Regions from separate parts of the Pseudomonas sp. GL_139_B genome, predicted to be linked through region 1. Evidence: predicted binding sites of a transcription regulator. Region 1 holds the regulator's gene; the other holds the start of a gene.
What was found. Region 1 encodes sigma-54, which starts transcription at its own class of promoters, with help from an activator protein. Its sites were predicted from a motif close to ANTGGCATNNANNTTGCTNT; they were not measured.
Positions count from the first base shown of each region.

Region 1 (7,271 bases):
CGACGTGGTGACCTCGGTGGGCAATCTGGCCTACTTCGAGCAACTGCAAACCGCAGGCGACCCCAAGCCTGTCCAGGGCTGGGGTGTGACCATCCAGTACCTCGCCGCGAAAAATCGCGTCGTACTGATCGACAAGGCAAAGGTTATCGACAAGGACAACAACATCACCCAAGGCGAGAAAATCGTCTACGACACCGACAAAAAGCTTGCCAGCGCCGGTCGCGCTACCGGCAGCAAGGTGACCGAATCGCGTCCGCGTATCGACATGGTGATCCAGCCGAAGAAGAAAACCGACGAGCAAAAGGCCCCGTAATGGCAACTCTGAAAGCTCAGCATCTGGCCAAGAGCTACAAGAGCCGCCAGGTCGTGCGTGACGTCAGCCTGTCGATCGACAGCGGTCAAATCGTCGGTCTGCTGGGTCCTAACGGCGCCGGCAAGACCACCTGCTTCTACATGATTGTCGGCCTGGTTCAGGCCGATCAGGGCCGTGTGCTGATCGACGATCTGGATGTCAGCCACCAGCCAATGCACGGTCGTGCAAAGGCCGGTATCGGCTATCTGCCGCAAGAAGCGTCGATCTTCCGCAAACTCTCGGTCGCCGACAACATCATGGCGATCCTCGAGACCCGCAAGGAACTCGACAAGGCAGGGCGTCGCAAAGAGCTGGAAAGCTTGCTGCAGGAATTCCACATCAGCCACATCCGCGACAACCTCGGCATGAGCCTGTCAGGTGGTGAACGCCGTCGCGTGGAAATCGCCCGGGCATTGGCTACCAACCCGAAATTCATCCTGCTCGACGAACCATTCGCCGGCGTGGACCCGATTTCGGTAGGCGACATCAAACAGATCATCTACCACCTCAAGGCCAAGGGCATTGGCGTGCTGATCACTGACCACAACGTCCGTGAAACCCTGGATATCTGCGAAACCGCCTACATCGTCAACGATGGTCAGCTGATCGCTGAAGGCGATTCCGCCACTATCCTGGCCAACGATCTGGTTAAAGAAGTCTATTTGGGCCATGAGTTCCGCCTGTAAGCGTTGAGGTGTCTGACTGTTCTCTCGGGCGCTTGTCTCGATAAAAAATCAACATTTTTTTATTGTTACAGCGCTCTAGGCAAACGCTGCAGTTTCGGGCATATAATTTGCTTATGTTTGGCGCTCCGGCGCCCTGTAGTGGATGGCGCATGCGCGCCGGCGAATAAGGTGTTAAGCCCCTGCCATGAAACCATCGCTAGTCTTGAGAATGGGCCAGCAGCTGACGATGACACCGCAGCTGCAACAGGCCATCCGCCTGCTCCAATTGTCGACCCTGGACCTGCAACAGGAAATCCAGGAGGCCCTGGAGTCCAATCCGATGCTCGAACGCCAGGAAGATGGCGACGACTTCGACAACGCCGACCCCTTGGCCGACAAAGCCGAGCAACAACCCAACGCCGACATTCAAGAGCCCTCCTACCAGGAAACCGCTCCCACGGTTGACAACCTCGAGGAAGGTGACTGGAACGAGCGCATTCCCAATGAACTGCCGGTTGATACCGCATGGGAAGACGTTTACCAGACCAGCGCCAGCAGCCTGCCGAGCAACGATGACGACGAATGGGATTTCACCACTCGCACATCGGCCGGTGAGAGCCTGCAAAGCCACCTGTTGTGGCAACTGAATCTGGCGCCGATGTCCGACACCGATCGCCTGATCGCCGTGACCCTGATCGACTGCATCAACAATCAGGGCTATCTGGATGAAACCCTCGAGGAAATCCTCGAGGCCTTCGATCCGGAACTGGACATCGAACTGGACGAAATCGAAGCCGTCCTGCACCGCATCCAGCAATTCGAGCCGGCCGGTATCGGCGCTCGCAACCTGGGCGAATGCTTGCTACTGCAATTGCGCCAATTGCCAGCCAAGACGCCTTGGCTCGCCGAAGCCAAGCGCCTGGTCAGCGACTACATCGATCTGCTCGGCAGCCGCGACTACTCTCAGCTGATGCGCCGGATGAAGATCAAGGAAGATGAACTGCGCCAGGTCATCGAACTGGTCCAGAGCCTCAACCCGCGCCCCGGCTCGCAGATCGAATCCAGCGAAGCCGAGTACGTCGTTCCCGACGTTATCGTGCGCAAGGACAACGAACGCTGGCTGGTGGAACTGAATCAGGAGTCGGTGCCACGACTGCGGGTCAACGCCCAATACGCCGGGTTTGTCCGGCGCGCTGATACCAGCGCCGACAACACCTTCATGCGCAATCAGTTGCAAGAGGCCCGCTGGTTCATCAAGAGCCTGCAAAGCCGTAACGAAACCCTGATGAAAGTCGCCACCCAGATCGTCGAGCATCAGCGTGGCTTCCTGGAATACGGCGACGAAGCCATGAAACCGCTGGTCCTGCATGACATTGCCGAAGCAGTGGGCATGCACGAATCGACAATTTCACGGGTCACCACGCAAAAATTCATGCATACCCCACGGGGTATTTATGAGCTGAAATACTTTTTCTCCAGCCACGTCAGCACCTCCGAAGGCGGTGAATGCTCGTCCACAGCGATCCGCGCGATCATCAAAAAGCTGGTTGCCGCGGAAAATCAGAAAAAGCCGTTGAGTGACAGCAAGATCGCTGGTTTACTGGAGGCACAAGGCATTCAGGTGGCTCGCCGCACCGTCGCCAAGTACCGCGAGTCCCTCGGGATCGCGCCTTCGAGCGAACGCAAGCGGTTGATGTAGAGCCACGCCACAGCGTTCCAGTGGTAGATCATCTGATCTACCGCTTTATGCACTGGCAACGAAGGAGAAGCTGTATGCAAGTCAACATCAGTGGACACCAACTGGAAGTGACCGAACCCCTGCGCACCTACATCGGCGAAAAACTCGAACGATTAGAGCGGCATTTCGACAAGATCACCAACGTGCAGGTCACGATGACGGTCGAGAAGCTGAAGCAGAAAATCGAAGCCACCCTGCATATTCCCGGCAATGAAGTGGTCGCAAACGCGGAACATACCGATATGTACGCGGCGATCGACTCGCTGACCGACAAGCTCGATAAACAACTCAAAAAGCATAAGGAAAAGACCCAGAGCCTCCTCCAGGGTGCGACCGGTCGTTAACACTCCCAACCCATGATCCGACTTGAAAACATCCTGACCCCCGGCCGTTCCCTTGTGAACGTGCCGGGCGGCAGTAAAAAGAAAGCCCTTGAGCAAATTGCCAACCTGATCGCCCGGGAAGTGCCGGATCTGGAGATGCAAGATGTCTTCGAGGCTTTGATTGCCCGTGAAAAGCTCGGCTCGACCGGTTTTGGCAACGGCATCGCCATCCCCCACTGTCGCCTTAAAGGTTGCGAGTCGCCCATCAGCGCCTTGATGCACCTCGACGCCCCCATTGATTTCGACGCCATCGACGGCGCTCCGGTTGACCTGCTGTTCGTACTGCTGGTCCCGCAAGCAGCTACCGATGCACACCTGGAACTGCTCCGCCAGATCGCCAGCATGCTCGATCGCAAGGAAGTCCGTGATCGTCTTCGCAGCGCCCCAAGCAACGAAGCCTTGTATCAGGTTGTCCTGGACGAGCAAAACGGTCAGTAATCATGCGTTTGATCATCGTCAGCGGCCGCTCCGGCTCAGGTAAAAGCACCGTCCTCGATGTTCTCGAGGACAACGGCTACTACTGCATCGACAACCTGCCCGCCGGCCTGCTGCCGGAACTGGCGGAAGGCGCCTTGATTCATACCGAATTGCTACAACCGCTGGTCGCTGTATCCATCGACGCGCGTAACCTGCCGAGCCACCTTTCGCGTTTTCCCGAACTGCTGGAAGAAGTCCGCGGCCGGCACATCAAGTGCGATGTGCTGTACCTGGATGCCGATGAAGAAACCCTGCTCAAGCGCTTTTCCGAAACCCGCCGTCGTCACCCGCTGAGCACCGCCAACCGTTCATTGGCTGAGGCAATCGAGGATGAAAGCACTCTGCTGGGGCCGATCGCCGATCTGGCAGATCTCAAAATCAATACCACCCACCTGAACCTGTATCAGCTGCGCGATACCATCAAGCTGCGCCTGCTGAATCAACCGGAAGCCGGCACTGCGTTCCTGGTCGAGTCTTTCGGATTCAAGCGTGGCATGCCGGTGGACGCGGACCTGGTGTTCGACGTGCGCTGCCTGCCCAATCCCTACTGGAAGCCGGAGCTGCGTGCTCAGTCCGGGCTTGATCAACCGGTGGCCGAGTATCTGGCAGCTCAACCGGATGTCGAAGAGATGTTCCAGGACATTTCGTCGTATTTGCTCAAGTGGCTGCCGCGCTTTGCCGCGAGCAACCGCTCTTATGTCACCATCGCCATTGGCTGCACCGGAGGACATCACCGCTCCGTCTACCTGACCGAACGTCTGGGCCAGGTTCTGCAACAATCCCTGAAGAACGTCCAGGTCCGCCACCGCGACCTCAGCTAAAGGATTCACATCGCGATGCCTGCTCTGGAAATCGAAATCATCAACAAGCTGGGCCTGCATGCCCGCGCTTCTGCAAAATTTGTTGGAGTAGCGGGTCAGTATCCGTGCCAGATCAGAGCCGGGCGGACGCCAGAATCGATGGTCGACGGCAAAAGCATCATGGCCATGATGATGCTCGCCGCCGGCAAGGGCACCAGGATCCACCTGAGTACCGAAGGCGAGCAAGAACAGGAAGCGCTGGATGCGCTGGTGAAGTTGATCAACAACTTCTTCGACGAAGGCGAGTAAAAACAGCCCTCTGTAGCGGCAGCTGAAGGCTGCGTCAGGCTCACTCCCACAGGGGGGCGGTGCACGGCACATAAAAAAAGCGCGTTACCTGATAGGTGACGCGCTTTTTTTTTGCAACGTTGAGCGTTAGCTACCCGCTACCGTCATCCGCTCGATCAGCACCGACCCCGTGCGAATGTTGCTGCGCAATTCCAGGTCATTACCGACCGCAACGATCTGTTTGAACATGTCACGCATGTTGCCGGCGATGGTGACTTCCTGCACCGCGAACTGGATCTCACCGTTCTCAACCCAGAAACCCGCCGCGCCTCGGGAGTAATCGCCGGTGACCATGTTCAGGCCTTGGCCCATCAGTTCCGTGACCAACAAACCACGCCCCATGCGACGCAGCAACGCGGCCTGGTCTTCATCCCCATGGGTAACGAACAGGTTGTGCACGCCGCCGGCATTGGCGGTGCTCGGCATGCCGAGTTTGCGCCCGGAGTACGTGCCGAGGATGTAGGAGACCAACTCACCCTTTTCGACGAACGGTTTGGCGTAAGTCGCCAGTCCATCGCCATCGAATGCGGAACTGCCCATGGCGCGCATCAAGTGCGGACGCTCATCGATGGTCAGCCATTCAGGGAACAACTTCTGACCCAGCGTGCCCTCCAGGAACGACGACTTGCGGTACAGGCTGCCGCCGGAAATGGCCGACAGGAAGCTTCCGAACAATCCACCGGCCAACTCAGCGGAAAACAGTACTGGCACTTCACAAGTCGGCACCGGACGCGCGCCCAGACGGCTCGCCGCCCGTTGCGCGGCACGCTGGCCGATGCTCACTGGGTCGGCCAGCAAATTGCCCTGACGGTTTACGTCGTACCAGTAATCGCGCTGCATCTGGCCATCGGCCTCGGCGATCATTACGCAACTCAGGCTGTGGCGCGTCGACGCGTAGCCACCGATAAATCCGTGGCTGTTGCCATACACGCGGCAACCCTGATGGGTGCTGAGCGTAGTGCCGTCGGCATTCTTGATCCTGCTGTCAGTGGCAAACGCGGCGGCTTCGCAGGCCAACGCTTGCTCAATAGCTTGTTCCGGCGTGATATCCCATTGATGGAACAGGTCGAAGTCCTGCAGATCGCGAGCCATCAACGCGGCATCAGCCAGGCCCGAGGCCTCATCTTCGGAGGTGTGTTTGGCGATGGCCAGCGCCGCGGCGACGGTTTCGCGAATGGCGTCAGGGCCACTTGCCGACGTACTGGCCGAGCCTTTGCGCTGGCCGACGTACAAGGTGATGCCAAAGCCCTGATCGCGGTTGAACTCGACGGTTTCGACTTCACGCTGACGCACCGACGTCGACAGGCCCTGCTCCAGGGAGACGGCAACTTCGCAGGCACTGGCGCCCTGACGCTTGGCTTCAGCAATGATCTGCTCGACTTGTTCTTGCAGTGCCGGCAACGCTTGTGGGCCGACGCTTTCAACTGCACTCATGCTGTTCTCCACTCAAATTCTGCTTTCGGTATGGCCTTCGAGCGACCGGGCCGGACAAGCGGCCCCCGACTGGTTATCATGGCGGCGTTTCTTTGCGGACGGCCACCATGGTTGATTCTTACGATGACTCCCTCGATACGGGAGAAAAAAGCAAATCCCAGGTTAAACGCGAGCTTCATGCTCTGGTTGACCTTGGCGAGCGCCTTACAACACTCAAGCCTGACTTGCTGGCAAAACTGCCGTTGACCGACGCTATGCGCCGGGCCCTGGCCGATGCGCCCAAGCACACCGCGAATATCGCGCGTAAACGGCACCTTATGTTCATCGGCAAACTGATGCGCGATCAGGACACTGACGCCATTCTGACCTTGCTCGATCAACTCGATGCCTCCACCCGGCAGTACAACGAACGTTTCCATGGCCTGGAACGCTGGCGCGATCGCTTGATCGCGGGCGACGATGCAGTCCTGGAGAAGTTCGTGCTCGACTACCCGGAGGCTGATCGTCAGCAATTGCGCTCCCTGATCCGTCAGGCCCAGCACGAACTGGCGACCAACAAGCCACCGGCATCGAGCCGTAAAATCTTCAAGTACATCCGTGAGCTGGACGAGACTCAACGCGGCCTGCGTTAAGTCCCGAATCGGGTGAGTCGCCAAGCGGCTCACCCGAAGCTTCACTTTTTCAAAAGCCACTTATGCGCCTGTGCCACCCACAGTGATCGCATCGATTTTCAGCGTTGGCTGGCCGACACCCACCGGCACCGACTGCCCATCCTTGCCACACGTCCCCACACCGCTGTCCAGCGCCAGATCGTTACCGACCATCGACACCTTGCTCATGGCTTCCGGACCGTTGCCGATCAATGTCGCGCCTTTGACCGGCGCCGTAATCTTGCCGTCTTCAATCAGATACGCTTCGCTGGTGGAGAACACAAATTTGCCGCTGGTGATGTCCACCTGACCGCCGCCGAGGTTGGCGCAGTAGATGCCGCGTTTCACCGAGGCGATGATTTCAGCAGGGTCGCTTTCGCCCGCCAACATGTAGGTGTTGGTCATGCGTGGCATTGGCAGATGA
Region 1 is NZ_CM174403.1:933,247-940,517, reverse strand. Features, by position in the region: gene lptA (lipopolysaccharide transport periplasmic protein LptA) at 1-313, shown strand, start outside; gene lptB (LPS export ABC transporter ATP-binding protein) at 313-1,038, shown strand; gene AC3ISI_RS04100 (RNA polymerase factor sigma-54) at 1,223-2,716, shown strand; gene hpf (ribosome hibernation-promoting factor, HPF/YfiA family) at 2,791-3,099, shown strand; gene ptsN (PTS IIA-like nitrogen regulatory protein PtsN) at 3,112-3,576, shown strand; gene rapZ (RNase adapter RapZ) at 3,579-4,436, shown strand; gene AC3ISI_RS04080 (HPr family phosphocarrier protein) at 4,452-4,724, shown strand; gene pmbA (metalloprotease PmbA) at 4,851-6,197, opposite strand; gene yjgA (ribosome biogenesis factor YjgA) at 6,305-6,829, shown strand; gene tldD (metalloprotease TldD) at 6,890-7,271, opposite strand, start outside.

Region 2 (7,271 bases), 2.7 Mb from region 1:
GAGGTCAATCGCGGGTTGAACTGCGTCAAAGGCTATTTTTTATCGAAAATCATGTACGGCGTTGATCGCCTGACTCAGCCGCTGTTGCGCATGACCAACGGGCAGTATGACAAGCAAGGCGAGTTTCAACCGGTGTCCTGGGATCAAGCGTTTGATGTGATGGAGTTGAAGTTTAAGGAGGCGATAAAAAACAAGGGGGCCGAGTCAATCGCCATGTTCGGATCAGGTCAGTGGACCGTCTGGGAAGGGTATGCGGCCAACAAGTTGATGAAGGCGGGTTTTCGCTCCAATAACATTGACCCCAATGCGCGTCATTGCATGGCCTCTGCGGTCATGGGCTTTATGCGGACGTTTGGTATGGATGAGCCGATGGGGTGTTATGACGATATTGAAGTTACCGATGCGTTCGTACTGTGGGGGTCAAATATGGCGGAGATGCACCCGATTCTTTGGAGTCGGGTGGCGGATCGCCGATTAAGTCAGCCCAACGTCAAAGTTGCAGTACTGTCGACGTTCGAACATCGCAGTTTTGAGTTGGCCGACATTCCCATGGTGTTCAAGCCCCAGACGGACCTGTTTATCCTCAATTACATTGCCAACCACATCATTGAAAGCGGTTCGGTTAACAAAGATTTTGTCAGCAAGCACACCAGGTTTGCCAAAGGTACGGATGACATCGGCTATGGCCTGCGCTCCGATAATCCGCTGGAGATGAAGGCCCGTAATGCGGCCAAGGCGAACACCTGGAGTGACATCGACTTTGAGCAATTCGCGGCTTTCGTAAAACCTTACTCCCTTGAGCGTACCGCCAAGGAAACCGGCGTGCCGGCCGAGCAACTCAAGGCCTTGGCTGAGCTGTATGCCGACCCGAAGCGCAAGGTGGTCTCGTTCTGGACCATGGGCTTTAACCAGCACACGCGGGGCGTCTGGGCGAATAACCTGATCTACAACATCCACCTGCTGACCGGGAAAATCAGCGAGCCGGGCAATAGCCCTTTCTCCCTGACGGGCCAGCCTTCGGCCTGTGGGACTGCGCGGGAAGTGGGAACGTTCTCCCATCGCTTGCCTGCCGACCTGGTGGTTACCAACCCGGCGCATCGTGCCACGGCAGAGAAAATCTGGAAATTGCCGCCAGGCACCATCAATGAAAAAGTCGGGTTTCACGCCGTGCAGCAGAGCCGGATGCTCAAGGACGGCGTGCTCAATGTGTATTGGACGATGGCCAGCAACAACATGCAGGCCGGCCCCAACATCATGCAGGAAGTGTTGCCGGGGTGGCGCAACCCCGAGAACTTTGTGGTGGTCTCGGATGTGTATCCCACCGTCTCGGCCCAGGCGGCCGATCTGATTCTGCCCACCGCGATGTGGGTCGAGAAAGAGGGGGCTTACGGCAACGCGGAGCGACGCACTCAGTTCTGGCATCAATTGGTCTCGGCACCGGGTGATGCCAAGTCTGATCTCTGGCAACTGGTCGAGTTTTCCAAGCGCTTTAAAACCGATGAGGTGTGGTCCGAGGCGTTGTTGTCTGCCTCACCGCAATACAAGGGCAAAACCTTGTACGAGGTGTTGTTCAAGAATGGTCAGGTCGATCAATTTCCGCTTGATCAGATGGCGGCGGGCTATCAAAACGACGAGGCCCGGGATTTTGGTTTTTACCTGCAAAAAGGCTTGTTCGAAGAATATGCCCAATTTGGCCGTGGCCATGGTCATGACCTCGCCCCGTTTGATCTTTACCACACCGAACGTGGGTTGCGATGGCCCGTCGTCGAGGGCAAGGAAACACGCTGGCGTTTCCGGGAAGGGTATGACCCCTACGTTGAGAAGGGCAGCGGTGTGCAGTTCTACGGCTATCCCGACAAGAAGGCGATCATCTTCGCGCTGCCCTACGAGCCCCCTGCGGAATCCCCCGACGCGGACTTTCCATTCTGGTTGAGTACCGGCCGGGTGCTTGAGCACTGGCACACCGGGTCCATGACTCAGCGAGTCGAAGAGCTTTATAAGGCGGTGCCCGACGCATTGGTCTACATGCACCCGGCCGATGCCAAAGCCTTGAATGCCCGTCGAGGCAGCGAAGTGAAGCTGATCAGTCGACGCGGTGAAATGCGAGCGCGCATCGAAACCCGAGGGCGCAATAAGCCACCACAGGGCTTGGTCTTTGTACCGTTCTTCGATGCCAACAAGCTGATCAACAAGGTCACACTCGATGCGACGGACCCCATCTCCAAGCAGACTGATTATAAAAAATGTGCGATCAGGGTTGAGTTGATCAAGACGGCATAAGGAGCGCTCAGATGAAGAGTCATTCGCTGTCTTTGCTTGCCGCTCTGTTGCTGTGGATGCCAGCGGCATTCGCGGCGCAGCCCGGTTATCCGCTGGATGCTCCTGCGCCGGATGGTCGGCGACCCGGAGGAACCTTGACCCAGGAGTTTGTGGCACCGCCGATGGTTGATGACGAGAACAAGGACATCAAACGCGAGCGCAATTATCCCGAACAGCCGCCCACCATCCCGCACAGTATTCGGGGCTATCAGATCGACAAGAACAGTAATAAGTGCCTGTCTTGTCACAGCCGTGCCAATAGCGCACGCACTCAGGCGCCGATGATCAGTATCACCCACTACATGGACCGTGATGGTCAGGCGTTGGCTGCTGTATCGCCGCGTCGCTATTTCTGCACTCAGTGTCACGTGCCACAGAAAGACGTTAAGCCTCTGGTGGGCAACAACTTCAAGAACATTGACCAGGTGCTGCAAGACGAAATCAACGGCCAGCAGAAACCTTAAGGAGAGGCCATGAAATTCTTGCGAGCGCTGCTCAAAGACTATTGGGGAATTCTGCGTCGCCCCAGCGTGCATTACAGCCTGGGCTTTCTGACGCTCGGCGGGTTCATCGCCGGGGTGATTTTCTGGGGTGGGTTCAACACCGCGCTGGAAGCGACCAATACCGAGAAGTTCTGCATTTCCTGCCATGAAATGCGCGACAACGTTTTTGTCGAGTTGCAAGACACCATTCACTACACCAATCGCTCTGGCGTACGAGCCACCTGCCCGGACTGTCACGTTCCGCATGAGTGGACGCACAAGATTGCCCGCAAGATGCAGGCTTCCAAAGAAGTGTGGGGAAAGGTGTTTGGAACGATCGACACCCGCGAAAAGTTTCTCGATATGCGGCGTGAACTGGCCGAACACGAGTGGGGACGGCTCAAGGCAAACGACTCCAGAGAGTGTCGCAATTGCCATAACTTCGAATTCATGGACTTTACCCGTCAGAGTAAACGCGCCGCCAATATGCACTCCACGTCACTGGCCAGCGGTCAGGCAACCTGTATCGACTGTCATAAGGGCATTGCCCACAAACTGCCTGACATGAGCGGGGTCAAAGGCTGGTAGCCGATCCGGCCAGGTCTCCACCGTGTTGCCGTCAACCGGCATAACCGCGCCGGTTTTTCGACTTTGACACACTCCTTCATTCCTCTGCGACAACTCTCAAACCCAGTGTTTCAAGGGCTTTAAGCCTCTGTGTGCAAGTTGGTCTGCAAATTGCTTGACGCTCAGCAGTACAGCGGTGGGCGGCAAACGTCCGGCATGCAGAGGAAAGAGTGTGGACAAGTACCTTTATGTGGCAATGACCGGCGCCAGCCAGAATGCACTGGCGCAGAAGGCTCATGCCAACAACCTGGCAAACATCTCCACCAACGGTTTTCAGAAGGACCTGGAACAGGCCCGTTCGATGCCGGTGTTTGGTGACAGCTTTCCGGCGCGTGCGTTTGCCATGACCGAGCGACCGGCCACCGACTTCTCCCCTGGCTCGCTGGTTGAAACCGGCCGCGATCTCGACGTCGCGGTGCAAGGCAACGGCTGGATCGCCGTGCAGAACCCCGATGGCGCTGAAAGCTACGTGCGCACCGGCAGCCTCAACGTGGACGCCTTGGGCGTGCTGCGTGCCGGCAACGGTATGCCGGTGATGGGCAATGGCGGGCCGATTGCCGTGCCGCCCGAGCAGCAAATCGAAGTGGGTGAGGACGGCACCATCAGCATCCGTGCGATGGGCGAAGGCCCGCGCGTGATGGCGCAAGTCGACCGCATCAAGCTGGTCAACCCTGACCTGAAGAACATGACCAAAGGCCTGGATGGTTCGATCCACACCAAGGACGGCAAGCCGGCGCAAGCCGATTCCGGCGTCAAACTGGTGTCCGGGTTCCTGGAGTCGAGCAACGTCAACGCCGTGGAAGAAATGACCTCGGTGCTGGCTTTGTCGAAGCAATTCGAGCTGCACATCAAGATGATGAACACCGCCAAAGACGATGACCAGGCCATGGCTCGGGTCTTGCAGATCAGCTAATTATCAGAACGTCGCGCCGTAAAACAGGCGCACGAGGAGAATCGAATGCTTCCGGCTCTATGGGTTGCCAAAACAGGTTTGTCCGCCCAGGACACTAACCTGACCACCATTTCCAACAACCTGGCCAACGTGTCGACCACGGGTTTCAAGCGTGATCGTGCCGAGTTCCAGGACTTGCTCTATCAGATCAAACGCCAGCCAGGTGCCCAGTCGACCCAGGACAGTGAGCTGCCGTCGGGTCTGCAAGTGGGTACAGGTGTGCGCATCGTCGGCACCCAGAAAAACTTCACCGCTGGCAGCCTGCAAACCACTGAACAGCCGCTTGACCTGGCTGTCGACGGGCGTGGTTTCTTCCAGATTCTGCAGCCGGACGGCACCACGTCGTATACCCGTGACGGTACGTTTCACCTCGATTCCAACGGTCAGATCGTGAATGCCAGTGGCTTCGCCCTGGAGCCGGCCATCGTGATTCCGAACAACGCACAGACCTTCACGGTCGGTCGCGACGGCACGGTGTCTATCACTGTTCCGGGTAACCCGGCCAGCCAGGTGATCGGCAACTTGCAAACCGCTGACTTCATCAACCCGGCCGGCCTGCAAGCCGTGGGTAACAACCTGTTCCTGGAAACCGCTGCCAGCGGCGCACCGCAAGTCGGTACACCGGGCCTGAACGGTTTGGGCACCACGCTACAGAACACCCTGGAAACTTCCAACGTCAGCACCGTTGAGGAGATGGTCAACATGATCACCACTCAGCGCGCATACGAAATGAACTCCAAGGTGATCTCCACCGCCGACCAGATGCTCTCGTTCGTAACGCAGAATCTGTAATCAAGTCTATGAGGCGGCCATGAGGTCGCCTGCAACACCGTGAGGTAGGGTCATGAATCGCTTTGTATCTGTTCTGGCACTGAGTGGGGCTGTTGTGCTCGCGGGCTGCGTCCCTGTGACGCCCAAGCCAAATGACCCTTATTACGCGCCGGTGTTGCCGCGTACGCCGTTGCCGGCTGCCGCGAACAATGGCTCGATTTACCAGGCCGGTTTTGAACAGAACCTGTACTCCGATCGCAAGGCGTTCCGGGTGGGTGACATCATCACCATTACCCTGAACGAGAAGACCCAGGCCAGCAAAAACGCCAACTCGCAAATTGACAAGACCAGCAAGACCAACATCGGTCTGACCTCGCTGTTCGGCTCCACGCCCAATACCAATAACCCGTTCGGCAGTGGTGACCTGAGTCTGAACGCCGCCTATGAAGGCGACCGGGCGACCAAGGGCGACAGCAAGGCGGCGCAGGGCAACACCCTTGTGGGCTCGATCACCGTTACCGTTGCTGATGTATTGCCCAACGGCATCATCGCAGTACGGGGCGAGAAGTGGATGACCCTCAACACCGGCGATGAGCTGGTGCGGATTGCCGGACTGGTGCGCGCCGATGACATCTCGACCGACAACACGGTTTCGTCGACCCGTGTCGCCGATGCACGCATCACCTACTCGGGCACCGGTTCGTTTGCCGATGCGAGTCAGCCAGGCTGGTTCGACCGTTTCTTCCTCAGCCCGCTGTTCCCTTTCTAGGTGGCTACGTTGAATTTCAAAAGCCTTATGGTGGCTGCGTTTTTGTTGTCGGCAGCGTTCAACGCGCAAGCCGAGCGGCTGAAGGATATCGCCAGTATTTCTGGCGTGCGCTCCAACCAATTGATCGGCTACGGCCTGGTGGTCGGGCTTAACGGCACCGGTGACCAGACGACGCAGACGCCCTTTACCCTGCAGACCTTCAACAACATGCTCTCGCAGTTCGGCATCAAGGTGCCGCCGAATTCGGGTAACGTGCAATTGAAGAACGTTGCTGCGGTATCGATCAGTGCGGAACTGCCGGCGTTTGCCAAGCCGGGTCAGCAGGTCGACATCACCGTTTCCTCCATCGGGAACTCCAAGAGCCTGCGCGGCGGCACCTTGTTGCTGACGCCGCTCAAAGGTATCGACGGTAACGTCTACGCCATCGCTCAGGGCAACCTGGTGGTGGGCGGTTTTGATGCTGAAGGGCGTGACGGTTCGAAGATCACCGTCAACGTTCCATCGGCGGGTCGTATCCCCGGTGGTGCGTCGGTCGAACGTTCAGTGCCCAGTGGTTTCAATCAAGGCAATAGCCTGACGCTGAACCTCAACCGTTCGGACTTCACCACCGCCAAGCGCATCGTCGACAAGATCAACAACTTGCTCGGCCCTGGCGTTGCCCAGGCCATTGATGGCGGTTCGATTCGCGTCAGCGCACCGCTTGATCCAAGCCAGCGCGTCGACTATCTGTCGATCCTGGAAAACCTTGAAGTCGATCCGGGTCAGGCGGTGGCGAAAGTCATCATCAACTCGCGCACCGGCACCATCGTGATCGGCCAGAACGTCAAGGTTTCGCCCGCCGCAGTGACTCACGGCAGCCTGACCGTGACCATCACCGAAGACCCGATTGTCAGCCAGCCTGGCGCTTTTTCCAACGGTCAGACGGCCGTTGTGCCGCGCTCGCGGGTTAACGCGGAGCAAGAAGCCAAACCTATGTTCAAGTTCGGCCCGGGCACCACCCTCGACGAAATCGTCCGTGCGGTGAACCAGGTTGGCGCCGCGCCGGGAGACTTGATGGCGATCCTCGAAGCACTGAAACAGGCTGGCGCATTGCAAGCCGACCTGATCGTGATCTAAGGGCGGTCGACATGGATATGCGCAAGAGCGGTCTGGTCAGCAGCAGCGACTCCGGTTCCTATTCAGACTTGAATCGCTTGAACCAGCTCAAGGTGGGCGACAAGAACAGCGACGGCAACATGCGCAAGGTGGCGCAGGAGTTCGAATCGCTATTCCTCGGTGAGATGCTCAAGTCCATGCGTTCGGCCACCGAAGCGCTGGGCAAGGACAACCCGCTCAATACTCCGGCGGCCAA
Region 2 is NZ_CM174403.1:4,634,933-4,642,203, reverse strand. Features, by position in the region: gene napA (nitrate reductase catalytic subunit NapA) at 1-2,280, shown strand, start outside; gene AC3ISI_RS21230 (nitrate reductase cytochrome c-type subunit) at 2,292-2,783, shown strand; gene AC3ISI_RS21225 (cytochrome c3 family protein) at 2,793-3,389, shown strand; gene AC3ISI_RS21220 (flagellar basal body rod protein FlgF) at 3,601-4,341, shown strand; gene flgG (flagellar basal-body rod protein FlgG) at 4,387-5,172, shown strand; gene flgH (flagellar basal body L-ring protein FlgH) at 5,225-5,920, shown strand; gene AC3ISI_RS21205 (flagellar basal body P-ring protein FlgI) at 5,948-7,036, shown strand; gene flgJ (flagellar assembly peptidoglycan hydrolase FlgJ) at 7,048-7,271, shown strand, end outside.
Region 2: the regulator sigma-54 is predicted to act here: its motif matches at 3,527-3,546, upstream of AC3ISI_RS21220 (flagellar basal body rod protein FlgF).